DNA from 3 places in the Actinoplanes sp. NBC_00393 genome. Region 1 is predicted to be linked to each of the others. Evidence: riboswitches for the same ligand, from Rfam matches in the RefSeq annotation. Region 1 holds a riboswitch; each other region holds the start of a gene.
What was found. Region 1 has a riboswitch for cyclic di-AMP ahead of OHA21_RS41300 (coiled-coil domain-containing protein). Riboswitches for the same ligand answer to the same signal wherever they lie in the genome.

Region 1 (10,231 bases):
GGATCGACGAGATCCTGGCCGAGGCGCGTACCCGGCTGCGCCGGCTGGGACCGGAGGAGACGCACGCAGCGCTGAGCGACGGCGCCGTCCTGGTGGACATCCGGCCGGCTGCCCAGCGCGCCGAGTTCGGAGAGATCCCGGGCGCCGTCGTGATTGAGCGCAACGTGCTGGAGTGGCGGCTGGACCCGCGCTCCGACGCCCGGCTGCCGTTCGCCGGCGACTACGGGCTGCGCGTGATCGTCACCTGCCAGGAGGGCTACACCAGCAGCCTGGCCGCCGTCGCCCTGCACGATCTGGGCCTGCGGGAGGCGACCGATCTGGCCGGCGGCTTTGCCGCCTGGAAGGCCGCCGGTCTACCGGTCCGCTAGAGGGGGTAGACGATGCCGGAACGGCCGCTGTAGAGGTGACGCGTTCCGTCCCTCTCGTGACCGGTGTTCGGCGCGTCCAGCCAGACGATGTACGCGGCACCCGTCTCCAGGCCGGTGATCGTGGCGGTGACCGTGCAGCCGGTGCCCGGAGAGACCCGCTGCCACGTCGGCTCCGGCTGCGCCCCGGAGACCAGCGCCTGCGGCACCGCGGTCACCCGGTAGTCGGAGCTGTACTGCGTCGGCCATTCGACCTTGAGCGAGCCGGCGCCCGGCGTCACCTCGACCGGGATCATCACCGGCTCGGTACGCGGCCAGAGCTTGGTGCAACTCGGGTCGGGAGCCGGCAACGAGGCGGTGGCGTCCGGCGACGGACTGGCGGCCCGGCCGCGCGACGGGGCCGGGCTGGGCGTGGCCGCGCCCTCCTCGTACAGCATCCAGGGCTCGGCTGCCTGCTCGGCGGCCGACGAGGCCTGTGGGGTGTCACCGAGGCCCAGCGCGGCGCACCCGCCAAGCGCCAGCGAGAGAGCGGCCAGAGCGATCGCGGTCTTCGTGTGGCGCATGCCTGCAGAATCGGCCGGCGCCGTCCCGGGTTTAGCCCTCAGCCCGCCGGGAGCAGGCGATGTCCGGCCATCTCGAGTTCGCCCTCGTGCACGGTCACCGGCGTGTTCAGGCCGGAGTCGTCGTGAAGCAGCACCGAGGCTCCCTCGACCTGGTACGTGCCGCGAGCCGGGCGGCGGCGGCCGGCCACCTCGCCGGCGTACGTACCGTCGGTGCGCAGCCGCAGGCAGACCACACCGTCGGCGCTGCGCCACGCGCCGACGACGGCGGCGCCCGTCATCACCTTCGGGCGGCTCTTCGCCGGCCGCGAGCCCGGGTCCGCCGCGCCGCCCATGGCGATGGCGAGCAGCGCGGTGGAGTCCAGCACTGTGGTTTCCAGCACAGTGCGGTCGGTACAGGTGTCACTGAGAGAGGTCATCTTCTCCGGCTCCGGGGGGATCGGGTCGGGGTCAGCCCCTTCCTTCGGCCCCCACGGCGCGGAGCGCAGACTTTTCTGAGTTGCGAACGGGTGCGAATCGGTGAGCACCCGGTCGCCGGCTCAATCCCCTCCGGCGCCCTTCAGAGCGGCCGTCACGGCTGCCGCGAGCTTCTCCAGGTCGTCGTCCCGCAACGGTTGCCGGGCCACCGCCAGACGCCAGTACAGCGGGCCGAGGATCAGGCCGACGGCGAGGTCCGCATCCGTACCCTCGGGCAGCTCGCCCCGGGCGATCGCCTGACCGACCAGCTTCTCGCCCACCGCCTGCTGATGGGTCTGCAGCGCACGCTGCAGCGTCTCGGCGATCTGGGGGTTGCGAGCGGCCTCGGCCATCAGGTCCGGGATGATCTGCGAGGCGATGCGGTGTTGCAGCGCCCGGCTCACGATCATCATCAGGAGTTCGAGATCACCGGCGAAACTCCCGGTGTCCGGAAGGGGAACCTTTCGCTCCGCCACGTCCGAGATGATCTCCAGGACCATCTCCAGCTTGTTGCTCCACCGCCGGTAGATCGCGGTCTTGCCGACCCCCGCGCGGCGGGCCACCGCCTCGATGGACAATCGGCCGTAGCCGACTTCCGCCAACTCGTTCATGACCGCGTTGCGGATCGCCACGGTGATGTCACCTCGGAGCACCGCCGCTCCGGCTGGTGCGCGCTTAACTGTCGCCACAGAGTCACTATAACGCTACGACGTTACGGTTGCGTTCCGCCGTTTGGTCAGCTACCGTTTACAGCCACGTCGATACGAGCCCGTTTCATCGGTGTCGGTGGGTGCCTGTCATGCTGCTAGCTGTGTTCTCGCGTAAGTCACCGGAAGCCGCCGCCTCCCACGGGCTGACAAGATCGGAGCACCACCCCATGCCAGAGACGGCGGTCGCCGACGCCGACACCGGGCTTTCCCTCAAGGAACTGGCCCGGCGGCACGGCCTCAGCGCGTCGGGACGGCTCCCCAGCCTCCCGGAGTACGCGCGCCACCTGTGGGCTTACCGGCACTTCATCCAGGCGCACGCGAGCGCGAAGACGAGTTCGGCGCTGGGCAACACCAAGCTCGGCATGATCTGGCAGGTCCTCACGCCGATCATCAACGCCGCCGTCTACTACGTGATCTTCGGCATCATCCTGGGCGGCCGGAACGGCGTCGACAACTTCATCGCGTACCTCTGTGCCGGCGTGTTCGTCTTCGGCTTCACCCAGTCGGTGGTGCAGTCCGGGCAGAACGCGATCACCGGCAACCTCGGCCTGATCCGCGCCCTGCACTTCCCGCGGGCCAGCCTGCCGCTGTCGGTCGCCCTGGTGGAGATCCGCAACTACGTCGTGGCGCTGATGGTCCTGATGGGCATCATGCTGATCACCGGTGAGCCGATCACCGCACAATGGCTGCTGGTCATCCCGGTGGCGCTCCTGCAGGCGGTCTTCAACACCGGTCTGGCGCTGTTCATGGCCCGCTTCGGCTCCAAGGTGCGCGACATCAAGCAGCTGATCCCGTTCATCATGCGGTTCTGGCTGTACGGGTCTGCCGTGCTCTACCCGGTGACCCTGTTCGAGCAGCACCTGCAGGGCTGGGCGCTCGCCCTGGTCGAGGCGAACCCGCTGCTGATCTTCATCGAGCTGATGCGTCACTCGCTGATGGAGGACGTCCCGCTGGCCGGCCAGCCGACCCTGCTGTGGATCCAGGCGGTCGTCTGGACGGTGCTGGTGGGCCTGGGTGGCTTCGTCTACTTCTGGCGCGGAGAGAAGGGCTACGGCCGTGGCTGACAACGATCGCATTCCGACCGTCATCGCCGACAACGCCCATGTGATCTACAAGGTGCACAGCTCGGCCACGGCCGGGCAGACCAGCCCGCTGGCCAGCTTCAAGCGGCTGGTGACCAGCAAGACGGTGAACGTGCGCGAGGTGCACGCGGTCAAGGGCGTCAGCTTCGTGGCGTACCGGGGTGAGGCCATCGGCCTGATCGGCAGCAACGGCTCGGGCAAGTCGACCCTGCTGCGCGCCGTCGCCGGCCTGCTCCCGGTGGCCCACGGCAAGATCTACGCGGCCGGGCAGCCGTCACTGCTGGGTGTCAACGCGGCACTGATGAACGAGCTGCCCGGCGAGCGCAACGTCGAGCTGGGCTGCCTCGCGATGGGCATGTCGCCGGCCGAGGTGAAGGCGAAGAAGGACGAGATCATCGCATTCTCCGGCATCAACGACCGGGGCGACTTCGCCTCGCTGCCGATGCGGACCTATTCGTCGGGCATGGCCGCCCGGCTGCGCTTCTCGATCTCCGCGGCGAAGCAGCACGACGTGCTGCTCATCGACGAGGCCCTGGCCACCGGTGACGCCAAGTTCCGCCGCCGCAGCGAGGCACGGGTCCGCGAGCTGCGCGCCAACGCCGGCACGGTGTTCCTGGTCAGCCACAGCGAGCAGTCGATCCGGGACACCTGCGAGCGGTGCATCTGGCTCGAGTCCGGCCTGATCCGGGCCGACGGCCCGACCGCTGACGTGCTCCGGGAGTACGAGGCCTTCTCTCGCAAGTAGGCCCCGCACTCCCGCGGTTCGGACCCGTTCAGTTGACCGACAGGTGCACGTGGTTGGTGTGGTCGCTGGACGGGTCGCCACCCGCCCCGCTGTACGACTTCCAGCCACTGCTCGGCAGCCAGATCCGGCGGTACCAGATCACGTAGAGCACGTGCAGCTCGTCGGCGTTGTTGATGAAGTAGTTCGCCAGGTTGTCGCCGTACGTCCGGTCCCCACCGGTGGCGTCGCCACCGAAGGTGCCCTTCTCGGCGGAGAAGTCACAGGCCCGGCCCTTCGGGTGCTCACCGCTGTTCTGCTCGCGGAAGCACTTGGTGAACCGCGTGAACCCGTCGCTGCGCGCCTGCTCCAGCGCGTGCAGCGTGCGCGGGGTGAGGCAGCCGCTGGTGGTCGGGTCGCCCTCCGTGCAGCCGTTGCCGGCGCTGGGCGCCGGGTCGGCCGAGGCGCTGCCCCCGCCGTCACTCGCCCGGGAGGCGTCCGCACCCTGGTTGGCCTTCTTGAGCGCGGCCTCGGCCTGAGCCTTGCGCTTGGCCATCACGTTGACCTGCGTCTGCTCGTCCCGGACGGCCTGGTCGATGGCGATCTTGGCGCGCTGCTGCGCGGCCCGGGTCTCCTTGAGATCCGCGATCGCCGCGTTCTGCTGCGCCGCCACGGTGGCCAAAGTCTCGGCCCGGTCCAGGAAGGTGTCGCTCGAGTTCGCGGTGATCAGGGCGGACATCGGACCGAGCCGGCCCGACGTGTACGCCTGCTGGGCGATCTCGTCGAGGGCCTTCTGCTGGGGGCCGAGGGCGGCATCCAGCCGCTTGATCTCGGCGGCCAGGTCGGTCTGCCGCTTCTGGGACTTCTTGAGCTTGGCCTTCGCCTCCACGAAACCGCTGGAGGCCGCTTCGAGTTGTTCGACGAGGGACTTGGAACCACCCTCACCGTCGTCACCGGTGTCGCCCGGGGCGGCGAGGGGGCGGGGGGCCGCGGTGGCCGGCGTCGCGGCGACGGCCAGCCCGCACACGGCGACGAGCACCGCCAGCAGCGGTGCTAATCGCCGCGCAGTCTGATCCTGCACAGGCATTTCCTTCCGTCGGCCGCCGGCCGGGTTAGCTGACGGGTTCGGGACGAAGGAAATCCCTACCGCGGAACGCGGATTCACCCCGGAGAATGTGGTTCCCCGGCTCGCCGTAACGGCGATTAGGCGGCGGTCCCCGGTCGGGAACCGGCTCCGACCATACCCACTACATCGACAGATCGACAGTTCTCGTACGCACGGCAATTGGTCGCACACGGCAGGTGATCTGATTACAGAAAGTCGTTGCCCGGTAACGAATTTGACGGTTCCGTGGGTCCTGATGCGCGGCGATATCTCGGGTAAACTGGCCGCCGGTCCTGCCAGGACGGCACCGCCCCCGAGTTGCCGGCAGGCCGCCGCCCAATCGCCGAAAGGCGAGCCGGGGAACCAGGTCACTGGGGTGAATCCGCGTAATGCGGTAGGGATTGCTTCCGTCCCGAACCCGTCAGCTAACTCGGTCGGCGGTGACAAGGAAGGAACTGTTGATGACCGTAAGTCCCCGCCGGTGGCTGACACTTGCCCTGGCACCGCTCGTGGCTGTCGCATTGTTTGTGGCCCCCGCCACATCCGCGGCCGCGGCACCCGGTGGCAGTTCGCCATCTGCCGAGGACGAACCGGACGCGCTGATGTCGGACATGATGGAGTCGACCAACCGTCGCTTCGTCAACGCCAAGGCCGCCGTCAATGCGTCCCGAAAGAACCAGAAGAAGCTGGCGGCCGAGATGAAGGCTGCCGAGGGGCGACGCGACGCCCTGATTCCCGAGGTCAACTCGATCGCCCAGCAGCAATATCAGGTCGGCAACCTCAGCGCCGTCGGCTTCCTGCTGAACGCGAGCACGTCGAACGACTTCATGAGCAAGGCGATCTCCCTCGAGGAGATCAACAAGCTGCACGACAGCAAGCTGCGCGAGCTGAACTCGGCGATCGCCACGGTCACCGAGAGCAAGGCGGCCCTTGACGCCGAGCTCAAGAACGAGCAGCAGCAGCTGACCGCGCTGACGAAGCAGAAGGCGGCCGCCGACAAGCAGATCGACCTGCTCGGCGGTGGCACCGGCATCAACCGGACCATCACCGACGGTCTGGTCGACGCCAAGTCCAAGCCCGCCGAGGCAGCCCCGCGCAACGCCGACGGTGGCTTCTCGGCGGAGGGCTGCACGGAGAAGGACGAGACCACCAGCGGCTGTGTGACCAAGCGCACCCTGCACATGTACAAGGAAGTCCGCAAAGCCGGCTTCAAACGCTTCGTCGGCTGCCACCGCAACGGCGGACCGTTCGAGCACCCCAAGGGCCGGGCCTGCGACTGGTCCCTACAGAAGAGCGGCTTCTCCTCGGCGGACAGCAACGACGAGATGAAGTACGGCAACAACCTGACGGCGTTCCTGGTGCGCAACGCCGACAAGCTCGGCATCTACTACGTGATCTGGTACAAGCAGATCTGGTTCCCGGCAACCGGCTGGCGTGCGTACAGCGGGGTCAGTGACCACACCGACCACGTGCACGTCTCGATGCTCTAGCAGGCATATGAATGGCCCCCGCCCATCGGGCGGGGGCCATTTTCGTCGATCAGTGCACGGCGCGGCGCACCGGCGCCCGGCCGGCCGGCTGCGACGGCGCCGGGCCCACCGGCAGCGGCGGCGGGATCGCCATCGTCACCGGCCGCACCTGGGTCACCTCGAGCTCCTTGCCGTGGTGCAGCAGGGTGAGCCGGGCCTGGCCACCACCGTTGCGCAGCGAGTAGGTGACCTCCTCGGAGGTCACGTTCACCCGCAGCCGCAGGCCGCGCCAGAGCAGCGAGAACTCCAGGTTGTTGATCCGGCTGGGCAGGCGCGGGGCGAAGCTCAGCTGACCGTTGAAGTCACGCATGCCGCCGAGGCCGGCGACGAGCGCGATCCACGACCCGGCCAGTGAGGCCACGTGCACGCCGTCCCGCGCGTTGCGGTGCAGGTCGTGCAGGTCCATCAGGGCGGCCTCGCCCAGGTAGTCGTGGGCCAGCTCCAGATGGCCGGTCTCGGCCGCCAGCACGGCCTGGATACAGGCCGAGAGCGAGGAGTCCCGTACGGTCCGCGCGTCGTAATACGCGAAGTTGCGCGCCTTCTCCTCGGGCGTGAACGCGTCCCCACGGATGTACATCGCCATCACCAGGTCGGCCTGCTTGACCACCTGCTTGCGGTACAGGTCGAAGTACGGGTAGTTCAGCAGCAGCGGGTACCCCTCCGGCTGCGTGCCCTCGAAGTCCCACTCCTGCAGCCGGGTGAAGCCCTCGCACTGCTGATGCACCCCGAGCTCCTTGTCGTACGGGATGTGCACCGCGGCCGCCGCATCCCGCCAGGACGCCGCTTCCTCGTCGTCGACCCCGAACCGGCGGGCCAGATCCGGATGCCGCTTGCAGGCGTCCACCGCGGCCAACAGGTTCTGCTGGGCCATCAGGTTGGTGTAGACGTTGTCGTTCACCACCGCCGTGTACTCGTCCGGCCCGGTGACACCGTCGATGTGGAAGCGCCCGTGCCGGTCGTGGTGCCCCAGCGAGCGCCACAGCCGGGCCGTCTCCACCAGCAGCTCCAAGCCGACCTCACGCTCGAAGTCGTAGTCGCCGGTGGCCTGGACGTACCGGCGGACCGCGTCGGCGATGTCGGCGCCGATGTGGAAGCCCGCCGTGCCCGCCGGCCAGTAGCCGGAGCACTCCTGGCCGCGGATCGTGCGCCACGGGAACGCGGCGCCCTGCAGGCCGAGCGTCTGGGCCCGCTCCCGGGCCAGGTCCAGCGTCGAGTGCCGCCAGCGCAGCACGTCGGCCGCGGCCGAGGGCTGGGTGTACGTCAGGGCGGGCAGAACGAACGTCTCGGCGTCCCAGAACGTGTGTCCGTCGTACCCCGGCCCGGTCAGGCCCTTGGAGCCGATCGGGCGCTTCTCCGCCCGGGCGCCGGCCTGCAGCGTGTGGAACAGCCCGAAACGGACCGCCTGCTGCACCTCGGGGTCGCCCTCGACCTTGACGTCGGAGTGGTCCCAGAAGGCGTCCAGGTAGTCCTGCTGCTGCTGGACCAGGCCCTCCCAGCCGTCCAGGCGGGCGCTGGCCAGGGCCGCGCCGACCTGGTCACGCACTGCGGGCAGCGAGCGCATGCTGGACCATCCGTACGCCGCCAGCTTGACCACCCGCAGCTTCTGCCCGGGCTCGAGCCGGCAGGCGACCGTGGTCCGCAGCCAGTCGGGGTGTCCCTCGGTGGTGATGGCGTGCCGGCCCGGCGTCTCCACGGAATGTTCCATGGCGGCGGCCATCCGCAGGTCGCTGGCCTTGGTGCGGTGCACCAGGATGCCACCGGTGGCCTGCTCCATCATCTCCTCGGCCTGCAGCGGACGGTCCAGGACCGCCGCCACCCGCGGGTCCTTGCTCATCGGCGGCAGCTGCTCGTTCGCCACCAGCTCGGACTGCAGGATCAGCCGCGCCGGTACGTCCAGCGGCTCCACCTCGTACAGGAACGCCACCACGGCGCGCTGGGTGAACGAGACCAGCCGGACGGTACGCACCCGGACGCCCTGGCCCGACGGGGACACCCACTCGACGATCCGCTCCAGCGTGCCGGCCCGCATGTCCAGGCAGCGCTCGTGGGACCGCAGCTCGCCGTAGCGCACGTCGAACGGCTCGTCGTTGACGAGCAGGCGCATCAGCTTCGCGTTGGTGACGTTGACCATGGTCTGGCCGGACTCCGGGAACCCGTACCCGGCCTCGGCGTGCGGCAGCGGCCGCAGCTCGTAGAACGAGTTGAGGTAGCTGCCGGGCAGGCCGTGCGGCTCGCCCTCGTCCAGGTTCCCGCGTATCCCGATGTGGCCGTTCGAGAGTGCGAACACCGACTCGGACTGGGCCAGCAGGTCCAGGTCGAGCCGGGTCTCCCGGATGTGCCAAGGGTCGACGGGGTAGGCCCGTTCACGGATCACGGTCGTGCCTCTCGGTACTGAGAAGAGGAGGTCTTTGTTACTGCAGGAGGAGCTCGGACAGGTCCGTCACCACGATGTCGGCGCCGTGTTCCCGGAGCGCCTCCGCCTGACCGACCCGATCCACCCCGATCACGATGCCGAATCCGCCGGCCCGCCCGGCCGCAACACCGGCCAGAGCGTCCTCGAAAACCGCACAGTTCTCCGGGGCGAGATCGAGCAGCTTAGCCCCATAGAGGAAGGTGTCGGGCGCGGGCTTGCCGGGCAGTCCCAATTCGCGGGCGACCAGGCCGTCCACCCGGGCCTCCAGCAGGTCCGCGATGCCGGCCGCGGTGAGGACGTCCTTGCAGTTCGCGCTCGCCGACACGACGGCACGGCGCAGCCCCGCGGCCTTCACCGCGTTCAGGTAGTCCACCGAGCCGGGGTACACCTGGACCGCGCCTTCCTTGATCTTTTGCAGCACGAGCAGGTTCTTGCGGTTGCCGACGCCGTTGACGGTCTCCCGGTCGGGAGTGTCGTCGGGGTCGCCCTCGGGCAGGGTGATGCCGCGCGAGGCGAGGAAGGTCCGGACGCCGTCGGCACGCTGCCGTCCGTCCACGTACAGGTGGTAGTCGGAGCCGGAGTCGAACGGCACGAAGGGTGTGCCGGTGCGAACGGCCCATGATTCCAGGAACGAATCGAACGTCTGTTTCCACGCGGCATTGTGAACCAGCGCGGTTTGCGTCAACACTCCATCAAGATCGAATAGACAAGCGGTCACCTGGGAAGGAAGTCCGAGCACGCGCCCAATGTAGCCGGACGGAAGAGAGCACGAGACCGGAAGGGCAGCTTCACATTTCCTTGCTGGTTCACCAGCCGTTCAAGCTGGTGTTTCACCGGGAATCCGGCACGACATCCAAAGACATACGCAATCCGATCGAGGTACCGATCGGGCCGGTCGCGGTGGTCACCTCGTCGCACAACTGGTGCGCCAGCCACAATCCACGACCACCGACCTCGTACGCCTCCGGCGCCTGCGGATCGTTCAGAAGGTCACTGGGGATACCGGGGCCGGAGTCGGTCACCACACACCACACCGAACGGTTCTCCCGGCGCAGCCGCAGCCGCCCGGCGCCACCGGCGTGCAACACCACGTTCGTGATCACTTCGTTGACGGCGAGCAGATAGCCGTGCCGGCGGTCGCTGCCGAGACCGAGCGAGACGAGCCGGTCGGCCACCTCGTGGCGCAGAACGGTGATGTCGTCATGGCCGAAAGAGCGGTCGAGCAGCACGCCGTCCCCCGGTGAAGGGGCGGCGTCGACCCTCGACTCCCGTCCCGGAGCCGAGCGAACG
Region 2 (10,231 bases), 2.9 Mb from region 1:
CGCGTGGTTGACGATCGCCACGTCACCGTGCCCGGCCAGCACGAGCAGCACCACCATCTCCGGCGGCTGCCCGATCGCCGCGCCGATCTCGGTGAGCGACCGCCCGGCCTGTTCGGCGAAGGGTCCGGGCCCGAGTTCGGCGAGGACGATCCCGGCCGGGTCGATGTCCCGCCCGAACCGTTCCCGCAGCCCGTCCAGCACCCGCCCGCGTGTCTCCTCGTCGATCAGTCGCTGCGCGACCGCCGGGGCGCCACCTTCGAGCGCCCAGGCCGGCAGCCGCGAGGCGAGGGAGGTGCTGGATGCCGTGTACGGATAAACGTCACAGGCCACGTCCAGCCCCGAGTCCCGCGCCGAGAAGATCAGTTCGAGTGCGGCCCGCGCCAGCCCGTGATTCCCCGGCCCCATGCTCTTGAGGTGCGAAACCTGCAACCGTGCCCCGGCCGCCCGTGCCGTCTCCAGCGCTTCGGTGACCGCCTCGATGACCCGGTCGGTCTCGTTGCGCACGTGCGTCGAGTAGAGCAGTCCCCGCGAAGCCGCCGCCCGGACCAACTCGACCACCTCGCCGGACTCCGCAAAGAGCCCCGGCGGATAGATCAGCCCGGTGGAGAACCCGAGCACCCCCTGCGCCGCCGCGGTCAGCACGTGGTCCCGCATCTCGGCGAGTTCGGCCGGCGTCGGCGCCCGGTCCGAGCCGCCGAGCACCGCCGATCGAACCATGTTGTGCCCGACCTGCAGCCCGAGGTTCACACCCGGTCGCACCGAGGTGATCATCTCCGAATATCCGGCTGCGTCCGACCACTCCCAGCCGAGCGTGGCCGGGTCGAACCCGGCGAAGCCCCCGGTGTCCCGGTTCCGGGCGGTGAGCGGGAACGGGGAGTGCCCGCAGTTCCCGCCGATCAGCGTGGTCACGCCCTGGGCGAGCTGGGTGACCGCACCGGGCGAGGCGGGCAGCGTGAAGTCGGCGTGCGAGTGCAGGTCGACGAAGCCGGGGGTGACCACCCGGTCCCGGGCGCTGATCATCCGGCGCCCGGTGAGCGGGGCGCTGCTGATCGCGGTGACCCGGCCGTCGTCGATGGCGACGTCGGCCCGCCGTCCGGGGCTTCCGGTGCCGTCGAGCACGGTGCCGCCGGTGATCACGAGCTCGTGCACGAGAGAACCCTTCAGTGTGTTTCGACGTAGATCAGGACGGTGTAGACGACGCACGCGGGCACCAGGATCGCCCAGCCGGTGAGCAGGATGGCCCGCAGGTTGAGACAGCGGGCCAGGCCCATCGCGCCGATCATGTTGGCGTTCGGGAACGGACCGTAGGTGTCGGCCTTGGACGCGAACAGCAGCACCACGATCCAGCTGGCCAGGCCGATCCCGGCGGTCGCCGCGATCTCGCCGAAGAGCTGGTCGAGGAGGACCACCTGGGCGGCGGTCGCGCCGGGCACACCGACCCAGCCCAGCAGGGCGACGGCGATCGCGAGGGCGAACGGGCTCAACCCGGCCATCTGGTCGCCGTACCGGTCGAGGACCACGTCGAACGGGCCGAGTTCCTCGATCGCCACGAACAGGGCGGCGAGCAGCACGAACAGGGCCAGCATGCCGAGCATCGAGCGGGCGCCGACGCCGAGCGCCCGGATCGTTCCGGCGGGGCCGAGGCCGCCGACCAGGCCGGTCACCACGCCGAGCAGCGGCAGCACCACGAGCGGCACGACGATGCCGGCCCCGGCGACGATCGCCCACGCGACCGCGGCCAGCAGGATCACCGCGAAGACAGCCGTCGCCGTGGTGGCCCGGCGGCCAGGAGAGACGGCCGCTTCCGGAATATCGGAGTCGTCGTAGAAATCTGCCGTACGCCGCTGCATGCACTGCACCACCGGCACACCGACCAGCAGCGACACCGCCACGAGCGGCAGCGCGCCATAGATCAGGTACTGCAGATAACCGGCGTCCGCAGCCGTCATGATCGCCACGTTGGAGCCGGCGAACGGGGCGAGGGCCAAACCCGCGCACCCGCCGACGAACATCATCGCCGCGGTGGCGCTGCGCGTGTACCCCAGCCGGGCCGCCACCGGGATGACCAGCGGCGCCGCCACCGCGAGCGCGCCGCCGAGCGTGCCCAGGGCGGCGACCAGCACCAGGCAGGCCATCATGATCGCGAACGAGCTGACCACCGGGCCGCGCCCGTCGACCAGGCCGACGCAGCCGCGCACGATCACGTCGGCCACGCGGGTCCGCCGCATCACCTCACCGACCGCCGCGCCGAGCACGATGATCACACCGATCAGGGTGACCTGGTTGGTGATCGAGTCGACCGCGAGCCCGCCCAGTTCGGCGGGCGAGGGCAGCAGCACCAGCAGGGCCGCGACCGTGCTGACCACCGCGGCCGGCAGCATGCCCATCCCGAGCACGACGAGCGCGCCGAACAGCACGATCGGCAGCAGCCCCCAGATCGTCGGCGTGTCCGTGGCGATCCCGCAGATCAGCGCACCCACCAGCCCCATCCCGGACAGCACCCGGGTGGCGATCTCCGCAGGCCGCCTACGCTGGGCGGTCTCCACCGCGGCGGTCATGAGAGACCGACCAGCAGGGCCGCAAGCAGATCGGTACGCGCGGCGATGCTCGCTGACGAGACCCATTCGGTACGCGCATGAGCACCACCCCCGGCCGGCGCCAACCCGTCCACGGTGGGACGCCCGAGCGCCCCGGTCGTGTTGGTGTCCGCCGCCCCGTCCGCCGGCCGCCCGTCCAGCTCCTGCCCGATGCCAGCCGCGATGTCCCGGATCCGGGCGAGCAGATCGTCCCCGGCCGGACCGGGCCGCCACGTGGGCCGGTGCGACAGCAGCCGCGCCGACACCGAGGCCCGCTCCCGGACGGGCTGCAGCGCCCGCAGCGCATCCAGCACCGCCGTCTCGTCCGCCGGGTCGATGAACCGCAACCCGAGATCGGCATGCGCCGCCCCGGCCACCACGTTGGTCCGCCCGCCGCCCGCGATCGTCCCGGTGTTCAGCAGCACCGGCCGCCCGGTGACCAGCTCGCGCACCCGCACCAGGTGGTCGATCAGCTCGTCGATGGCGTTCACCCCCGCGTCCGGGTCGAGGGCCGCGTGCGCCTCGATGCCGGTGACTTCGATCCGGGCCCGGGTGCTGCCCCGCCGCCCGGTCTTCAGGTCGCCGCCGGGATGCGGCGGTTCGAGCCCGAGCACCGCTCGCGAACGGGACGCCTCGTCCCGGACCAGGTCACCCGCGGTCGGCGAGCCGATCTCCTCGTCCGCCACCACGATCACCCGGATCTCCGGGTGCGCCTGTTCAGCGATCCGCTCGGCGGCCGCGAGCAGCGCCACGATCCCGGCCTTGGTGTCGTAGACGCCCGGCCCGCGGATCACGTCGCCCTCGATCGACCAGGGCATCTCGGCGAGGGTGCCCACCGGCCAGACCGTGTCGTAGTGACTGAGCAGCAGGATCGGCTCACCCGGCACGTCGCGGGCGGGCAGAGTCCAGATCAGGTGGTCGCCGGTGGGGTGCGCCTCGCGGGCGGTGCTGAACCCGGCCCGGGCCGCATCCGCCTCGAGCACCTCGGCGAGCGCCGCGAGCGAGCGCGGATCGCCGGTCGGTGACTCTCGCGACACATACCGGCGCAGGGCCTCGGTGAACGGCATATGCGAAACCTAAGTTCCACCCGTGGCGTTGTCAACGAGCGAAAATGGCGGCAGGATGCGGGTTATACGTTCGCTATCTTTGATTGCTGGAGGAGGTGACCCGATGGGTGACGTCGTGGTGCGCGACCTGGACGGGCTCGCCGAGTGGACGGCAGCCTCCGCCCTCTACCGCGCTGTCTTCGGTTACGAGGATCCCGAGTGGGGCCTGAGCCCGCGCCTGCTGGCCGCGCTCGGCGAGAACTCCGGCACCGTGATCGGCGCCTTCGGCCCCGACGGCGCCCTGATCGGCTTCTGCTACGGCTTCTGCGCGGTCGAGCACGGCGAGATCTACCACTACAGCCAGGCCGCGGTGGTCGCCGCCGGCGCCCAGGGCACCGGCATCGGGCGGATGCTCAAGCAGGCCCAGGCCACCGCCGCCCGCCGCACGGGGGCACAGAGCATGCGTTGGACCTTCGATCCGTACGCGTTACGCAACGCCCATTTCAATTTCGCGGTCCTCGGTGCGACCGGGATCCGGTTCCTGCCCGACTACTACGGCGCGCCCGGCACCGACCGGGTGCTCGTCAGCTGGGACCTGGTCGACAGTCGCGCGCGTAGGCGTACCGATGATGCTGTGGAAAGCGTGGTGGCGCCTGCGGGTGACCGATATGCGGCGCCTGACCCGGCGGATCGTGACTGGCTGCGTCAGCAGCTGCTGGAGAAGTTCGCGGCCGGCGGGCGGCTGACGGCCGTGACCAGAGCCGGGGCCGACCGGGTGGCCTACGCGTTCGAGAATGATGCAGTGCCTGAGAATGGACCACGGTGACCACCCGACGATCAACCCCGGCCGAGCGGTTCGACCGCAACGTGCAGCGCCGCTCCGCGCAGGTCCTCAAGCAGCGCGTCCTCGAGCAGCAGCGGGCCGAGTTCGACAAGGCGCTGGCGTGGGCCGCCGAGCAGGACGCCATCGAGCGCGCCGCCGCCCTGATCGTCTCGGCCCGCCGGCGGTACCTGCTCGGCGCCGGCAAGTCGTTCAGCTATGCCTCGCTGCTCGCCTCCGACCTCAGCGCCGGCCTCTCCGGCGTGCACCTGGTCGACGGCGCCGCGCTGCGGCCGATCGACGTGCTCAGCGACATCCGCCAGGGCGATCTGCTCGTCGCCGTGTCGATGGAGCGGTACCGTCGCGACACCGTCGACGTCGCCGCCGCCTACGTGCGGCACGGCGGCGACCTGGTCCTGATCACCGACGCCGACGATGCGCCGCTCTCCGCCGTCGCGACGAGCAGCATCGTCATCGGCACCGACAGCGCGTCGTACGCGAACTCGCCCACCTCGGTCGTGCTCGCCCTGCACCTGCTCGCCACCCTGACCATCGCCAGCTCCAAGGGCGCCGGCCGCCGTCTGCGCGACCGTGACGCACTCGCCGTCGAGCTGGGTCTCTACTCCTCGGAAGAACCATGATTCGCATCGAGAACGTCGAGTTGCACCGGGTCCGGCTGCCGCTCGTGCACGAGTTCCAGACCAGCTCGCACGCCAAGCGTTCGCTCGAGCACATCCTGGTGATGCTGCGCAGCGCGGACGGGGTTGTCGGGTGGGGTGAGATCGCCTCGCCGAGCGGGCCGTTCTACTCGGCCGAGACGGTGGAGAGCTGCTGGGCGGTGGCCCGGTCGTTCCTGGCGCCGATCGTGTTGCGTACGTCGTGGGAGCATCCGTCGGAGCTGGCTGCGGCGATGGCGAAGGTGCGGGGGAATCATTTCGCGCGGGCCGGGTTAGACGTGGCGGCCTGGGCGTTGTGGTCGTCTCTTCAGGGCGTGTCGCTTGCTTCGGCCCTCGGGGGAGAACGGGCACGGGTTTCCGCTGGGGTCTCGCTCGGGATCGAGCCGACCATCGATGCGCTGCTGGAGCAGGTGGGTGCCCGGGTCGCCGAGGGGTACCAGCGGGTCAAGCTCAAGATCGCGCCGGGCTGGGACGTTGCGCCGGTTCGCGCGGTGCGCTCCGCCTTTCCCGACTTGCCTTTGCATGTCGACGCCAACGGCGCCTTTGATGTTTCGGACATTTCGGTTTTTTCTGCGTTGGATGAGCTGGGGCTGCTGATGATCGAGCAGCCCTTCGCGCCGCGGGCCCTGGTGGCGCACGCGACCCTGCAGTCGTCGATCTCCACGCCGGTGTGTCTGGACGAGTCCGTCGAGGACGTGGAGGACCTGGTCACCGCACTGCGTCTCCGGGCCGGGCGGATCCTCAACATCAAGGTCTCCCGGATGGGCGGGCTCACTTTCGCAGTCCGCGCGCACGACTTGGCCCGCGCGTCCGGCGTACCGGTCTGGTGCGGCGGCATGCACGAGTTCGGCATCGGCCGCGCCGCGAACGTCGCCCTCAGCGCCCTGCCCGGCTTCACCTTGCCGTCCGACGTGTCCGGCTCAGACAAGTACTACGCGCGCGACGTGACCACCAGCCCCATCGTTTGTGTGGACGGCTTCGTCGACGTCCCGTCCTCGCCGGGCCTGGGCTGGGAGCCCGACCTCGACTTCATTGCCGCTCACGCCACAGACCGGGTCGCCCTGCCCGCGTAGCCGCCTCCCGGCGGCCGGCCTGCCCCCACCCGGCGCCGCGTTCCTGCGGCTGGCTCTGCACCATCCGGCGCTGCTTTCCGGCGGCCGGCCAGCCCTCACCCGGCCTGCCCCACCCGGCGCCGCGTTCCGACGGCTGCCCCTGCACCACCTGGCGCTGCTTTCCGGCGGCCGGCACCCCACTACTCTGCGCTGCCTTGCGGGCGGCCGGCTCGGTGTTGACTCCGGCTGCTGGCCCCGTATCACCTGGCGCTGCAACTGGCAGGCCCCGCACCACTCCAAGCTGCTTTCCGGCGGGCCGGTCCGCCACTCCCGGCGTCGGCCTTGCTGCCCGCTGCTGCCGGGCGTCTTGGCGGCGCCTGTCCCATGTGTCCGGCCACCGCGATAGCGGAACGACCGACTGAAGCCCCGTTTCCGGAATGCCTGCCTTTCCAGGGCACGAACAAGATCAAATCGGGCAAATACTGAGAAGAACGTCACTATTCCGGGTCTGAAGCTTGGTCTTCGCCTCCCCGCCGTGGTTACCGTCGGGCCGTCCCGCGATTGCGGGCACCGTGGACGGTCCGCCGAATCCTGCCGCCGCTCCCGGACACGATTTGAGGGCAGGAGCGGGGGACCCACGTAATCCGGCGCGCCACATGCCGCGCCTAGGGGTGAAGCCGCATCGAGCCGGCCGGGCACCTCAGCCCGAACCCGACAGCTCACCTCGCAGGCGTGGAGGATCTTCCATGTCTCGGATCGGTAGACGAACGCGCCTTGCCCTCGGTCTGATGACCGCGAGCGTAACCGGAGCCGGCATCATGCTCGTCGGCGCTACCCCGGCACAAGCCGCCCGCCAGGTGAACTGGGACGTGCTCGCCAAGTGCGAGTCCGGCGGCAGATGGCACATCAACACCGGCAACGGGTACTACGGCGGCCTGCAGTTCAGCCGCAGCACATGGCTCGCGAACGGCGGCGGCAAGTACGCCCCGACCGCCAACCGGGCCACCAAGGCCGAACAGATCAAGATCGCCGAGAAGCTCTACAAGAAGCGCGGCCTCAAGCCGTGGCCGACGTGCGGAAAGAAGCCCGGCGTCTACAAGACCACCAAGACGGTCAAGAAGAAGAAGTCCACCGCCAAGGCGACCGGCAAGACGTACGTGATCCGCTCCGGCGACACCCTCGCCAAGATCGCGAAGCGCTACCACGTCAAGGGCGGCTGGCGAACGCTCTACAACCTGAACAAGGACCGCCTGGACAGCCCCAGCCTGATCTTCCCGGGCCAGCGCATCCGCCTCTGACACCTCACCCGACCACCCGGCCGCGGACCCGCCCTCCCCACCGAAGTACCCCGCGGCCGGGTGGTCACCCAACCCCAACCACCGTTGCGCGCCTTGCCGTAGTGCCGGTTGAAAACGAACCACGCAGGGCACAGAGGAGCGTGAACAGGCTGGGGAGGTCTTGATGCGTTGGCTGTTGCTCCTGTTGATCATTGCCCTCGTCGTGCTCGGCTTCTGGCTGAGCCGCCGGGCGTTCCGGGCCGGCCGCTCAGCCCGCCGCCGCTTCGACGAACGCCGCTGACACAGCAAACCAACACCAGCCGCCAGCCCGGCTGACCACCACCGCTGTCTCCCAGCCCGGGATGCAGCCGTGCGCGTCAGCCGGTTCGTCCGGCTGACGGCCAGCGTTGTCTGCTGGCCTGGGATGCTGCCGTGCGCGTCAGCCGGTTCGTCCGGCTGACGGCCAGCGTTGTCTGCTGGCCTGGGATGCTGCCGTGAGCGTCAGCCGGTTCGTCCGGCTGACCGGCAGCGCTGTCTCCGGACCCGTGAGGTTCCACCTTCGAGCCGGACACCTTGAAACCAGACAGTGGTCTGGGGGAAGGATGTCCGGGTGCCCCGCCCTTCGAAGTATTCCGAGGATTTCCGTCGGGACGCGGTCGAGCTGGTCCGTTCTGCGGGCCGCACGATCCGTGACGTCGGCCGTGAGCTCGGTGTCAACCATGAGACCCTGCGCGGCTGGGTCAACGCCGCGAAACGTGCCGAGGAGCAGCGTGCCGGCCACCGCGGTACGGACGACGGCGAGCTGAGCGGCGCCGAGCGAGACGAGTTGCGCCGGCTGCGGCGCAAGGTCGCCGAGCTGGAGACGGAGAAGGAGATCCTGCGGAAAGCGGCCGCCTATTTTGCGAAGGAGATGGGTCGTTGATCCACCGCTACCGGTTCATCTCTGAGCACCACGCTGTCTACGGCGTGGCACGGCTGTGCCGTGTGCTGGCGGTCAAGCGCAGGCAGGGCTACTACGAGTGGCTGGCCGCCGAACCGGCGAGGCAGGTGCGTCAGGCCGACGACGAGCACCTCGCCACCCTGATCCGGCAGATCCAGGCCGAGCATCGCGGCTACGGGTCCCCGCGGGTCAGCGCCGAGCTGCGCCGCCGCGGGCTGCGCATCAACCGCAAGCGCGTCGAACGTGTCATGCGTGAACGCGGTCTCGCCGGGATCACCCGACGCCGGCGGCGGTCGCTGACCCGGCCCGACGCCAAGGCCGCGCCGGCACCGGACCTGATCCGCCGTGACTTCACCGCCGCAGCGCCGGGCCGGCGGCTGGTCGGTGACATCACCTACCTGCCCACCGTCGAAGGCTGGCTGTATCTGGCGACCACGATCGACCTGTTCAACCGGGAGGTCATCGGGCACGCCATGGCCACGCACATGCGCGCCGAACTGGTCTGCGACGCCGTCGAGCTGGCCCACCGCCGCGGCCTGGTCCACCGGCGGGCGGTCTTTCATTCTGACCGCGGCAGCCAGTACACCTCCAGCACGTTCCGGGCGACGCTGACCAGGCTGAACATGCGGCCATCGATGGGCCGGACCGGGTCGTGTTTCGACAACGCCGTCGCCGAGTCCTTCTTCGCCAGCCTCAAAGCCGAGATCGGCACCCGGGTCTTCGCGACCCGCGCCGAGGCCCGCCGGGCGGTGTTCGCCTACATCAACTACTACAACAACAAAAGACTGCATTCCACCGTGAACCACCAGACACCACGCGAAGCACGTGTCTGCTACCGTCCACCCATCGCCCTCGCGGCATGAAACTCCGGTGTCCGGTCCCGGGGTGGAACTTCACCGGGATGCAGCCGTGAGCGCCAGCCGGTTCGCCCGGCTGACGGCCAGCGTTGTCTGCTGGCCTGGGATGCAGCCGTGCGCGTCAGCCGGTTCGTCCGGCTGACCGGCAGCGCTGTCTCCTGGCCCGGGATGCAGCCGTGAGCGCCAGCTGGGATGTCTGGCTGGCTCTTGGTGCTGTTTGGGGCGGCCGGAAGCAGCCCTGAGCGCCAGCTGGATCAGGAATGGACGACGATGCCGGCGGCTTCGGTGGCGGCGAGAGGAAGGTGAGAGGTCCGGCAAGTGGCCCCGCGAGAGGCGCGGCGTGGGGAAGAGCTGGTTGGGGCATGCGGCGGAAGCTGCCGGCGGCCCGCCGGGTTACTGCAAAGGTACGGACATGGATTCCGACACCAGGCGGGAACGAGCGAGGACCGAATCGGAGCGGAACCGGGAATGCTCACCGCAGGTAGCCGGTGAGGTATCGGAGTGAGGCGGCCAGGTCGGCGTTCTCGGTGTGCGGCCGATGCAGTTCGTCGGCGTAGATGGCGATGTCGGCCAGGGGCCACCAGCGACGGTAGAGCTCGAGCCCCGCGGCAGAGACGGCCCGGCCGGTCGACTTCCGGTAGCGGTCCAGGACGGCCCGGTCGTCCCCGGCGGGCTGCTCGCCGAGCAGATCGGCGAAGCCGGCGGTGAGCATCCACAGATCCCGTTCCGGCGGCGCCACCTGCACGGTGTCCCAGTCGATCAGGAACGTCCCGGTTTCGGTCCGCAGCAGGTTGCCCGGATGCGGCTCGCCATGCGTGACGACCCAGCCGGCCCGGTCCGCCCCAACGATCGCGGCCAGCCGATCAAACTCGGTCAGCCACTCCTCGATCTTCGACACGTTCACGGCCAGCACACGCCGAGTGGCCTCCGCGTAGGGGCCGGCGTTCCACGGCCGAGCCGTATCCCGCAGTACGGCTTCCAGCCGC
Region 3 (10,231 bases), 1.4 Mb from region 1:
CGGCCGAGACTCGCATAATCCCGAAGGTGAGCCGGGATCGTCACCCGGCCCTGCTTGTCAGGCACCTCGTCGTGCGCGCTGGCGAAGAACACCCGGCCGTAAGCCCGGGCCGCCTTGTTCGTCACCGGCGCCTCGCGCAGCTGACCCGCGATGCGCTGGAACTCAGGCATGGGGAACACGTAAAGACAGCGCTCCTGCCCCTTCGTGATCACGACACCTCCCGCCAGCTCATCACGGAACTTCGCCGGAAGAATCAGCCGGCCCTTCTCGTCCAGGCGAGGGGTGTGCGTGCCGAGAAACATCGGCCCATCCCCCCTTGCCGTGGCGTCCACTCCTTCGCGGTGGAGTCGGTCCGCCTGTCAACTCGGGCCGGCAGGCTTCGGGTCGAAGATCCTCGGTCCTGCCACTGAGCTCCACTCTACTCCACTTCCCTCCACCTGCAACCCGAACGGGGACGCTCGCGAGCCGTTTTCGCGGACGAAACCCCAGTTCACAGAGGGTGGGGTGAAGTGGAGGGCTGGAGCATGATCGACGTCGTCCGGTTTCCGACATCGGGCGCAGTGGGGGCTAAAACCCTGCCTGGAGAGGGCTCTCGTGGCCGTGTTGGCCGCGGCGTGGAGGAAAGTGGGGCTCCTCGGGGGAGGAAGGTGGGGTGCCTCGGGGGAGGAAGGTGGAGAACTCCAGGGAAGGCGGGGTGCTCCGGGGTGGAAGGCGCCCTACCTCGGGGAAGGACGGCGGGCGGGCGGTGGCCGGGGCCACCAGCCACCCCACTCAAGCCGCAGGCCGCACCTCTTTTTCGGCGGCGGTCTCAACGCTCTCCCGCCGACGGCCTGGGCGACGGTTTCGGTGAGCAGGCCGCACGGCGGCCCTTGGCGCTTTACCCACCGTGGCCCCTGCTCTCTCGCGCGGTGAACCCCCACAACGAGCCGCGCCCGACCACCGCCCAGCCCTAGCCGAATGGTGCCTTAACGCCAGCCCGAGCGCGGCACCGAGATCTCGGGCTTTCCCGCCCCGCCTCGCGTGTGGGCCACCAACGCGACCGGCAGGCTGCTGCGCGACTTCGCCCGCCGCCCACTCGCCGGCTGCCCGCTCGCCGGCCGCCCGCTCGCCGGCCGCTCGCCGGCCGCCGGCCGCGAGCCGCGAGCCGCGAGCCGCGAGCCGCGAGCCGCGAGCCGCGAGCCGCGAGCCGCGAGCCGCGAGCCGCGACGAACGATAGATCTTGAGCGATCGACCACATCCGGGTGTGGGTTTCGGCCCAAGATCCGTTCCGGGCGACCGCTGCTGCGAGATCTTGGGCGCCTCACCCACTCGCATGTGGTCCATGGCCCAAGATCCCTAACCGGAAGCAGTGCCCGCGCCGATCTTGGTTCCTCGGCCACACGCCGCGCGACCCGTCGCCCAAGATCCGTGACGGGTAGCAGGAGCCGCGCCAGTCCGGGGCGCTCGACCACACAGGACCGCGGAGCTCGAATCCAAGATTGGCGCGGGAGTGGGGGCCGAAGGTCGATGCGGAGTGCAAGCTAAAGGTCGAGACGGGAGTGGGAGCCGGAGATCGGCACAGGACAGCGGGCCGAAGGTCGGCACAGGACAGCGGGCCGAAGGTCGGCAGGGAGCGCGGGCCGAAGGTCGGCACGGAGCGCGGGCCGAAGGTCGGCACGGAGCGCGGGCCGAAGGTCGGCACGGAGCGCGGGCGGAGGATCGGCACGGGAGGCAGGTATCGGCGCCGGCACGGGACGAGGGTTCGAAGATCGGCGCCGGAACGTGGGCTCCTGGGACCAAGGCGGGATCCTGGCCACCCGGCCGAGGGGCGGGAACGTAGGCGCCCGAGATCGGCGCGGGGATTGTGGGCGCCGGGACAGGGCGCAGCAGATCGATTCGGGCGCTTGGGGCCGTACAAGGATCGGAACGCCTGTGGGGCGTGACCCGAACCGGGTCACGCCCCACAGGCGTAGTTCTATTCCTTACTTACTACGGCCGCTGTGGGCCGAGCCCGCCAACGGTGCCACCACACCGTCGTACGGAGGGAAGCAGCCGTCAGGCGACCAGGCGCCGCACGACGTAGTTGCTGTTCCAGATCTTGTGCTTGCCGACCCGGGCACCGCTGTGCGGCGAGTCGTAGATGTAGCCGTTGCCGGCGTAGATGCCGGCGTGGTAACCGTACGAGCCCTTGCGGAACACGATCAGGTCACCGATCTTCTTGCTGCCCTTGGAGACCGACTTGCCGTACTTCTGCTGCGAGTGCGCCTTGTGCGGCAGCGACTTGCCGGCCGACTTCTTGTAGACGTACTTGGTGAAGCCGGAGCAGTCGAACCGCTTGGGACCACTGGCCCCGAAAAGGTACAGCGCGCCCTTGTGCCGCTTGGCCTCGGCGAGGACCTTGGCGCCGCTGGCCCGGACGGTGATCCGGAGCTTGCTGGTCGACCGGGTGTTGTAGCCGGCCCCGGAGAAGATCGTCCGGGTGTACGCGGTGGCGCTGGGCTTTCCGGAAAGTGTGACCGAACCGGTCGTCACCTTCTTGATGTCCCAGGTCTTCCACTTCTTGCCGGTCCAGCCCTGGAGCCGGATGGTGCCCCGGGCGACCTTGCCGGTCTTCGGGTTGATCACCTTGGCGGTGACCTTGAGTCTGGAGCCCCACGGCAGGCTCCGGGTGCTGGCCTTGATGGTCAGCTTGGGTGTGACCTTCGCGGCCGCCGAGGCGGCGGTGACCGGGGCGGTGGTGGTGGCCGACGCCGCGGCGGGCGAGGCGGTCACCAGCTGACCGGCGCAGAGGCTGAGACCCAGTGACAGTGCGACAGTGCCGGTACCGACGGACGTGCGACGGCCCCGGCGCGAACTGTGTTCGTGCACGGTAGAGAATTCCCTCCGGCACGCCTGCGAGGTTAGCTGTCGGGTTCGGGCGGGAAGGTTGCCCGGCCGCCGAAGCGGCTTCACCCCGAGGTTGTCCCGGATGCACCGCCTGACTGCTGCGGCGCGGGACGGACCGGTTATGGGTCCCCCGTCCCTGCCCCCTGATGCCTTCTTGGTGTTCCGATGCTGCATGTGGTCGCGTCGTCCGGCTCGGGGCAGGGCTCGGCGTGAACCGGCTCGGCGCGACCGGCGAGCGGTTGCTGCCGGCGGAACCTTGCTACCTGAATTCCGGCTTGATCGTCAGAGTGGCCACCATCACCCTGAGTAATTGGCACATTAGCTACTGTCCAGTTTGTTACCACCGCGAGACATATGCCATGACGCGGCGCGATCAAGCAAATACGAAGCGTAGAAGGTTACGGGTGAACCAGAACACAGAAAAAGTCGAGTGACGACCCGGAACTTCGCCCGAAACGCCCGGACCGGGGATAATGCCTGCGAACGATGATCTTGACGGTCTGGCAACGCGACGTAACAATTTCGTCCGGTACCCTCGCTGGCGTGACGGACGGGAAGATGCCTCTCATCGCCAAGGTCGCGACCACCGCGTCGAAGACCGCGGCGGCGCTCTCGAGGGCCGCGGGACGCGGCGACGGTTCAGTGATCGGCGGCTGGATCGGCCTCAAGATCGACCCTGACCTACTGGCGCACCTCGCGTCCGGCCGTGCCGTGGCGCTGGTTTCCGGCACGAACGGCAAGACCACCACCACCCGGCTCACCGCCGCCGCCGTCGGCGTGCTCGGCCGGGTCGCCACCAACTCGTTCGGCGCGAACATGCCGACCGGCCACACCTCGGCGCTGGCGAAGGAGGGGCATACCCCGTTCGCCGTGCTCGAGGTGGACGAGCACTACCTGGCCCAGGTGATCGACTCCACCCGGCCCAAGGTGGTGGCGCTGCTCAACCTCTCCCGCGACCAGCTGGACCGGGCGAAGGAGGTGGCGATGATGGCCCAGCTGTGGAAGACCGCGCTGGCCGGCCACCCCGAGATCCGGGTGGTGGCCAACGCCGACGACCCGATGGTGGTCTGGGCGGCGAGCAGCAGCCCGCAGGTGACCTGGTTCAGCGCCGGCCAGCGGTGGCACGACGACTCGTTCGTCTGCCCGGAGAGCGGCCACCCGATCGAGCGGTCCGGCGGCGAGTGGTGGTGCACCGGTTGCCCGCTGCGCCGCCCGCGACCGAGCTGGACGGTCGAGGACGAGGGCGTGATCGACCCGCGCGGCGACTGGCACCTGGTCAAGCTGCAGCTTCCGGGCCGGGTCAACATCGGTAACGCGGCCACCGCGCTGGCGGTCGCCGCCGAGTTCGGAGTACGCCCGATCGAGGCGCTCCCCCGCCTCTCCCGGGTGACGTCGATCGCCGGCCGGTACGCCCAGGTCGACCGGGACGGCCGCAACATCCGGCTGCTGCTCGCGAAGAACCCGGCCAGCTGGCTCGAGGCGTTCGACATGGCTGATCAAGCCCCTACGCTGCTCTCCATCAACGCGCGGGACCCGGACGGCCTGGACACCTCGTGGCTGTGGGACGTCGATTTCTCGCCGCTGCGCACCCGGCCGATTCTGATCACCGGCGACCGGGCCTACGACCTGGCCGTCCGGCTCCAGGTGAACCAGGTGCCGTTCCGGCACGTACTCAGTTTCGACGAGGCGCTGCGGGCCGTGCCGCCCGGCCGCCTCGAAGTGATCGCCAACTACACGGCGTTCCAGGACATCCGAGCGGAGTTGGACCGTGTCAACTGAGGCCCTGCGGATCGTGTGGATCTACCCCGATCTGCTCTCGACCTACGGCGACCGGGGCAACCTGCTGATCCTGGCGCACCGGGCGGCCGCCCGCGGCATCCCGGTGGAGACCTACGAGGTGCGCTCCGACCAGCGGATGCCCGCGACCGCCGACATCTATCTGATCGGCGGCGGCGAGGACGGCCCGCAGGCCCTCGCCGCACAACGGCTGATCACCGACGGCGGTCTGCACCGCGCGGTCAACCAGGGCTCCTCGGTTCTGGCCATCTGCGCCGGTTACCAGCTCTTCGGTCACTCGTTCTTCGCCAAGGGAGCGAAGTGCGCCGGGCTGGGGCTGCTCGACATCACCTCGGACCGGGGCACGAGCCGCGCGGTCGGCGAACTGCGCGGCGACATCGACCCGCGGCTCGGTCTGCCGCCGCTGACCGGTTTCGAGAACCACGGCGGGCGTACGCATCTCGGTGCTCACGCCGCGCCACTGGCAAGGGTGACCGCCGGCATCGGCAACGACGGCCAGACTGAGGGGGCGTGGGCAGGGAAGATCCTCGGCACGTACTCGCACGGCCCGGCGCTCGCCCGCAACCCAGCTCTAGCCGATCTGCTACTCCGTTGGTCCACCGGCGCGGATAGGCTTGCGCCCCTGGATGACACCTGGGCCGACCGGCTGCGGGGAGAACGGCTGGCCGCGGCCAGCCCAGCGTGACCGGCACGACATAGTCCCGAACCGACGACAGTTGGGTATGCCTGCATGACCGACATCCTGATCGCCCCGCGGGGCGTGGAACACCTCGCGGACCCTCAGGCCGTTGCACAGGCTGCCCCTGGTTGGAAGCGCCGCCTCGTCCGGTTCGGCATGCTCGCCGCGGTGGTGGGCGCCCTCGCCCTCGCGGCCACCACGCTCCCGCTGCAGGAGATCGGCGCCAGCGTCGACGATCTCGGCCCGGGTGCTCCGGCCGCGGTCGCGGTGGTCGGCGGACTGCTGCTCTCGGTGCTCGTACCCCGTACCGCAATCACGCTCCTCTGCGGTCTCCTCCTCGGCGCCGCAACCGGTGCGCTCGCCGCGCTGGCCGCCGCGATCATCGCGGCGACCGCGACCTACTACGCCGGCCGCTGGGCCGGCCGTGGCGCCCTGCAGGCCCGCGCCGGCAGCCGCCTGGCCCGCCTGGACGGCTGGCTGAACCGGCGCGGCCTGGCCGCGGTGCTGCTGGTCCGGTTCCTGCCGCTGGCCCCGTTCGGCCTGGTCGGCTACGCCTACGGCACCACCAGCGTCTGCCGCAAGCGCTACCTGCTGGGCACCACGATCGCCGCCATCCCGTCCACGGTCACCTACGCGGTGATCGGCGCGGCCGTGGCCGCCCCCGGCGAGATGAACGCCGCCACGCTGGCTCCCGCGGCGATCGGCTTCGCCCTCTCCACCGCGATCGTCCTGCGCTGGCGCTACACCGCCCGTCGCGACGCGGCCACTGCCTGACAAACCCGCACAATGCCGGCGGCCGCTTTCGGCCGCCGGCTTTCCTCTTTCTATAAACCCTTCCTTTGTACGCCCGTCGCAGTCCCGCCGAATCGACCCCGTCCCGCCTGCTCCGCGCGATGCCGCCGGTGGTCCGGGCCCCACCGCGCCCGCCGGGCTCATGCACACATCACCCACGCAGCCCCTCCCAGCTGACCGCCACCGCTGCCTCCCACGCCGCGAAGCAGCACTCACCGTCAGCTGAACCACGCCGGCTGACCGCCAGCGCGGTTTCTCGTGCTGCGAAGCAGCACTCACGGTCAGCTGGACCAGCCCGGCTGACCGCCAGCGCTGCCTTCCGCGCTGTGAAGCAGCGCTCGGCGTCAGCTGGGGAGCAGGCGGGTTTGGGCGGCGGGGAGCGGTTTTGCCCACCAGTGGGCGTAGCGGGCGTAGACGAGCGGGTCGCGCGAGGCGAGGAAAGCGGACAGGGCGGCGGCTTCGGCGGCCAGGGCGTCCCAGGTCGCGGCGGGGAGCGGGTGGAAGGCGGTTGCCTCGATGCCGTTGGGGACGGCGCGCCACACCCCCGCCACGTAGCCGTCGACCAGGACGGCCGGGAGCACGTCGCCGTTCATGCGGATCACTGCCTTGCGGTATTCGGGCGGGATCAGGCGGGCGCGGTCGGCGTAGGCGAGGAGGACGTTGTCCCACATGGGCAGCAGGCGGGGCGGGGCCGGCACGTCCTCCGGGGGCAGCGGGGCGCCGGGTAGGTCGTACATCTGTGGGGTTGGCTGGGCGAGCTCCAACGTGCGCACCGCCTCGCGCAGAGTCGTGCGCGGCAGCAGCGTGAACTGGGACATGTCGGCGATGGTCGCCGGGCCGAAGGCGGCCAGGTAGCGCCGCACCAGCGTCCGGACAGACTCGTCGCGCGAAGCGAGCGTCAGACCGGCCGGGGCCGCGATGAACGAACGCTCGCCGAACGACCACGGTCCGCCGGTCGGCACGTGGTGCAGCGGCGCGACGGTCCGCAGCGCCCACCACAGGCCGGGACGATCACCGCCGAACCGTTCCGCGAGCAGCTGGGAGATCTCCGGCACCGTCCGGGGCCGGTCCGCGAACGCGAGCAGCTCCGGCAGGAACGCGTCGACCTCGGCGATCGACACCCCGCTGCGGATAAACCGGGCATCACCCAGCCGTGCCGCGCGCAGCACCCGCAGCACGGCGTTGTGCAGCATCGGATGATCATCGCGGTGCACCGCGTGCAGGGTGATCCGCATCAGGGTGGCTTTCACGACCATGCCGGTGGCGAAGGCTTCGTCGAACGCCGCCGGCTCGAAGTTCAAGATCCGGTTCCAGAGCGCGAGGTACGGCGAACCCGGCGCCTGAGCCTGCAGTCCGACCAGGCGGCGCACCGCGTCCTCGACCGGCGCCGGTTCCCGCTCGAGGAGCATCTGCCGGGCCAGGGTCGCCCGGTTCAGAGCACGTGCGGAGATCATCGGAGCAGCTCGGCGTCCGGCGGGCCGTCCGGGTCCAGCGCGTACTCGAGGTAGGCCAGCAGATCGCCCCGGCGCCGGACCGGATTGCGGTAGCGGGCCGGGCCACCACCGCGGATCCGCAGCGCCTCGCCGATGATCCGCTCCCAGCCGGGATAGCTGCGCAGCGCGTACTCGCCGGCCGCGGTCTTGCTGGTCACCCGCCCGGTGACCAGGGTGTGCCGGAGCCGGGAGACGCCGAGGACACCCCAGGACACCGCCCACGAGCCGAGGCTCATCGGGTGGAAGCGGAGCCCGCGCGCCCACGGCCGCCAGTACGACTCGAGGTTGTCGCGGGTCGCGGCGGCCAGCGCCGGCCAGTCGGTGAAGATCTCGGGCCGTTCGGGGCCGCGCAGGGTGACGCCGCCCTGCGCGAGGACGTGCCAGGTCACCAGGTTGCGTTCGAAGCGGGAGGACGGCAGCACCCGGTTCTCGTGGACGGCCGGGCCGGGCGGCCGGGTTGCCGGGTCGGCGCGCAGGTTGTCCCAGGTGACGTAGAGGCCGTCGAAGCACGGCCGGCGGGGCATGCCGCGGTGGATCTCCCGGATCAGCTCCGGGGGCGCCGGGTCCGCGGTCACCGCGACGAAGTCGATGTCGCTGACCCCGTGCCGGTAGTCGCCGAGTGCGATCGATCCCTGCAGGTAGAGGCCCTCCACCAGGCCGGGGGCGAGGAGGTCGGCGCGGACCAGGAACTCGGTCGCGATCAGATCGAAGGACACGGCCCGCCACGTTTCCACATGGCGGGCCGTGCGCGCGACCTCAGATGACGACGCTGACCAGACGGCCCGGTACGACGATGACCTTCTTCGGCTCGCGACCGCCCAGCGCCTCGGCGACGGCGGTCAGCGCTGCCGCGCGTACCTCCGCCTCGGGAGTGTCCGGGGCGACCTCGACCCGGCCGCGGACCTTGCCGTTGACCTGCACCGGGTAGGTGATCGCGTCGGCGACCAGCTGGGCCGGGTCGGCGACCGGGAACTCCGCGTACGCCAGCGTGCCCTCGTGCCCCAGCTTGCCCCACAGCTCCTCGGCCAGGTGCGGAGCGAACGGCGACATCATCAGCACCAGCGGCTCGACCGCCTCACGGGACACCGACGGCAGCGGGGTCAGCGTGTTCGTCAGCTCGATCAGCTTGGCGATCGCGGTGTTGAAGCGCAGCTCGTCCATGTCCTCACGGACCCCGGCGATGATCCGGTGCAGCGTCTTGCGGGTCTTCGGGTCCAGCGGCTCGTCGGTGACCCGGACCGAGCCGTTGTCCTCGTCGACCACCAGGCGCCAGGCCCGCTGCAGGAAGCGCTGCGAGCCGACGACCGCGCGGGTCTCCCAGGGGCGGGACACGTCCAGTGGGCCCATCGCCATCTCGTACACCCGGAACGTGTCGGCGCCGTACTGGTCGCACATCTCGTCGGGGGTGACGATGTTCTTCAGCGACTTGCCCATCTTGCCGTAGCTGCGGGTCACCTGCTGGTCGCCGTAGAAGTACTGGCCGTCGCGCTCGACGACCTCCTCGGCGGGCACGTAGAAGCCACGCTCGTCCTGGTACGCGTACGCCTGGATGTAGCCCTGGTTGAACAGCTTCCGGAACGGCTCGAACGACGAGACGTGACCCAGGTCGAACAGCACCTTGTGCCAGAAGCGGGCGTACAGCAGGTGCAGGACGGCGTGCTCGACACCGCCGACGTACAGGTCGACGCCGCCCGGGTCGCCCTCCGACCGGGGGCCCATCCAGTAGGCCTCGTTCTCCGGGTCGACCAGCACCTTGTCGTTGTGCGGGTCCAGATAACGCAGCTCGTACCAGCAGGAGCCGGCCCACTGCGGCATGGTGTTGGTCTCGCGGGTGTACGTCTTCAGCCCGTCGCCCAGGTCCAGCTCGACCTGCACCCAGTCCTTCTTGCGGGACAGCGGGGTCTCCGGCTCGGTGTCCGCGTCGTCCGGGTCGAAGGTGCGCGGCGAGAAGTCGTCGACGTCCGGCAGCTCGACCGGCAGCATCGACTCGGGCAGCGCGATCGGCAGGCCGGTCTCGTCGTAGACGATCGGGAACGGCTCACCCCAGTACCGCTGGCGGCTGAACAGCCAGTCCCGCAGCCGGTAGGTGGTGGCGCCGGAGCCCTTGTCGTTCTCCTCCAGCCAGGTGATCATCGCGGCCTTGGCCTCGGCGACACCCTTGCCGTCCAGCCAGTCGCTGTTGATCGCCGGACCCTCACCCGTGAAGGCGCCCTCGAAATCTTCGGGCGCTTCGACCGTACGGATGATCGGCAGTTGGAAGACCTCGGCGAAGGCCCAGTCGCGCTCGTCCTGCCCGGGCACCGCCATGATCGCGCCGGTGCCGTAGCCGGCCAGCACGTAGTCGGCGATGAAGACCGGGATCTGTACGCCGTTGACCGGGTTCTCCGCGAAGGCGCCGGTGAAGACGCCGGTCTTGACCTTGCCGTCGGCGGTCCGCTCCTCCTCGGTCTTCGCCGCGGCGGTCGCGCGGTAGGCGGCCACGGCCTCGGCCGGGGTCGCGTGCCCGCCGGTCCAGACGTCCTTCGTGCCCTCCGGCCAGGACGCCGGAATGACCCGCTCGACCAGCTCGTGCTCGGGCGCCAGCACCATGTAAGTGGCACCGAAC

Region 2: linked by a shared signal. The riboswitch ahead of OHA21_RS01635 (transglycosylase family protein) and the one ahead of OHA21_RS41300 (coiled-coil domain-containing protein) in region 1 are both predicted to bind cyclic di-AMP.
Region 3: linked by a shared signal. The riboswitch ahead of OHA21_RS48040 (C40 family peptidase) and the one ahead of OHA21_RS41300 (coiled-coil domain-containing protein) in region 1 are both predicted to bind cyclic di-AMP.

The regions. Positions count from the first base shown of each region.
Region 1 covers NZ_CP107942.1:8,912,993-8,923,223, reverse strand. Annotated here, with positions in the region: gene OHA21_RS41330 (rhodanese-like domain-containing protein) at 1-368, shown strand, start outside; gene OHA21_RS41325 (hypothetical protein) at 365-928, opposite strand; gene OHA21_RS41320 (Atu4866 domain-containing protein) at 967-1,344, opposite strand; gene OHA21_RS41315 (TetR/AcrR family transcriptional regulator) at 1,465-2,070, opposite strand; gene OHA21_RS41310 (ABC transporter permease) at 2,259-3,155, shown strand; gene OHA21_RS41305 (ABC transporter ATP-binding protein) at 3,148-3,918, shown strand; gene OHA21_RS41300 (coiled-coil domain-containing protein) at 3,947-4,981, opposite strand; cyclic di-AMP (ydaO/yuaA leader) riboswitch at 4,980-5,114, opposite strand; cyclic di-AMP (ydaO/yuaA leader) riboswitch at 5,323-5,454, shown strand; gene OHA21_RS41295 (coiled-coil domain-containing protein) at 5,602-6,489, shown strand; gene OHA21_RS41290 (glycoside hydrolase family 65 protein) at 6,539-8,902, opposite strand; gene OHA21_RS41285 (beta-phosphoglucomutase family hydrolase) at 8,940-9,680, opposite strand; gene OHA21_RS41280 (ATP-binding protein) at 9,772-10,231, opposite strand, start outside.
Region 2 covers NZ_CP107942.1:358,599-368,829, forward strand. Annotated here, with positions in the region: gene OHA21_RS01605 (N-acyl-D-amino-acid deacylase family protein) at 1-1,149, opposite strand, end outside; gene OHA21_RS01610 (Na+/H+ antiporter NhaC family protein) at 1,161-2,558, opposite strand; gene OHA21_RS01615 (M20/M25/M40 family metallo-hydrolase) at 2,555-3,643, opposite strand; gene OHA21_RS01620 (GNAT family N-acetyltransferase) at 3,747-4,448, shown strand; gene OHA21_RS01625 (MurR/RpiR family transcriptional regulator) at 4,445-5,083, shown strand; gene menC (o-succinylbenzoate synthase) at 5,080-6,192, shown strand; cyclic di-AMP (ydaO/yuaA leader) riboswitch at 6,744-6,919, shown strand; gene OHA21_RS01635 (transglycosylase family protein) at 6,960-7,469, shown strand; gene OHA21_RS01640 (transposase) at 8,059-8,370, shown strand; gene OHA21_RS01645 (IS3 family transposase) at 8,367-9,251, shown strand; gene OHA21_RS01650 (phosphotransferase) at 9,718-10,231, opposite strand, start outside.
Region 3 covers NZ_CP107942.1:10,339,902-10,350,132, reverse strand. Annotated here, with positions in the region: gene mraZ (division/cell wall cluster transcriptional repressor MraZ) at 1-302, opposite strand, end outside; gene OHA21_RS48040 (C40 family peptidase) at 2,035-2,751, opposite strand; cyclic di-AMP (ydaO/yuaA leader) riboswitch at 2,854-2,981, opposite strand; gene OHA21_RS48035 (Mur ligase family protein) at 3,424-4,644, shown strand; gene OHA21_RS48030 (type 1 glutamine amidotransferase) at 4,634-5,347, shown strand; gene OHA21_RS48025 (TVP38/TMEM64 family protein) at 5,393-6,115, shown strand; gene OHA21_RS48020 (winged helix DNA-binding domain-containing protein) at 6,478-7,587, opposite strand; gene OHA21_RS48015 (nucleotidyltransferase domain-containing protein) at 7,584-8,342, opposite strand; gene leuS (leucine--tRNA ligase) at 8,383-10,231, opposite strand, start outside.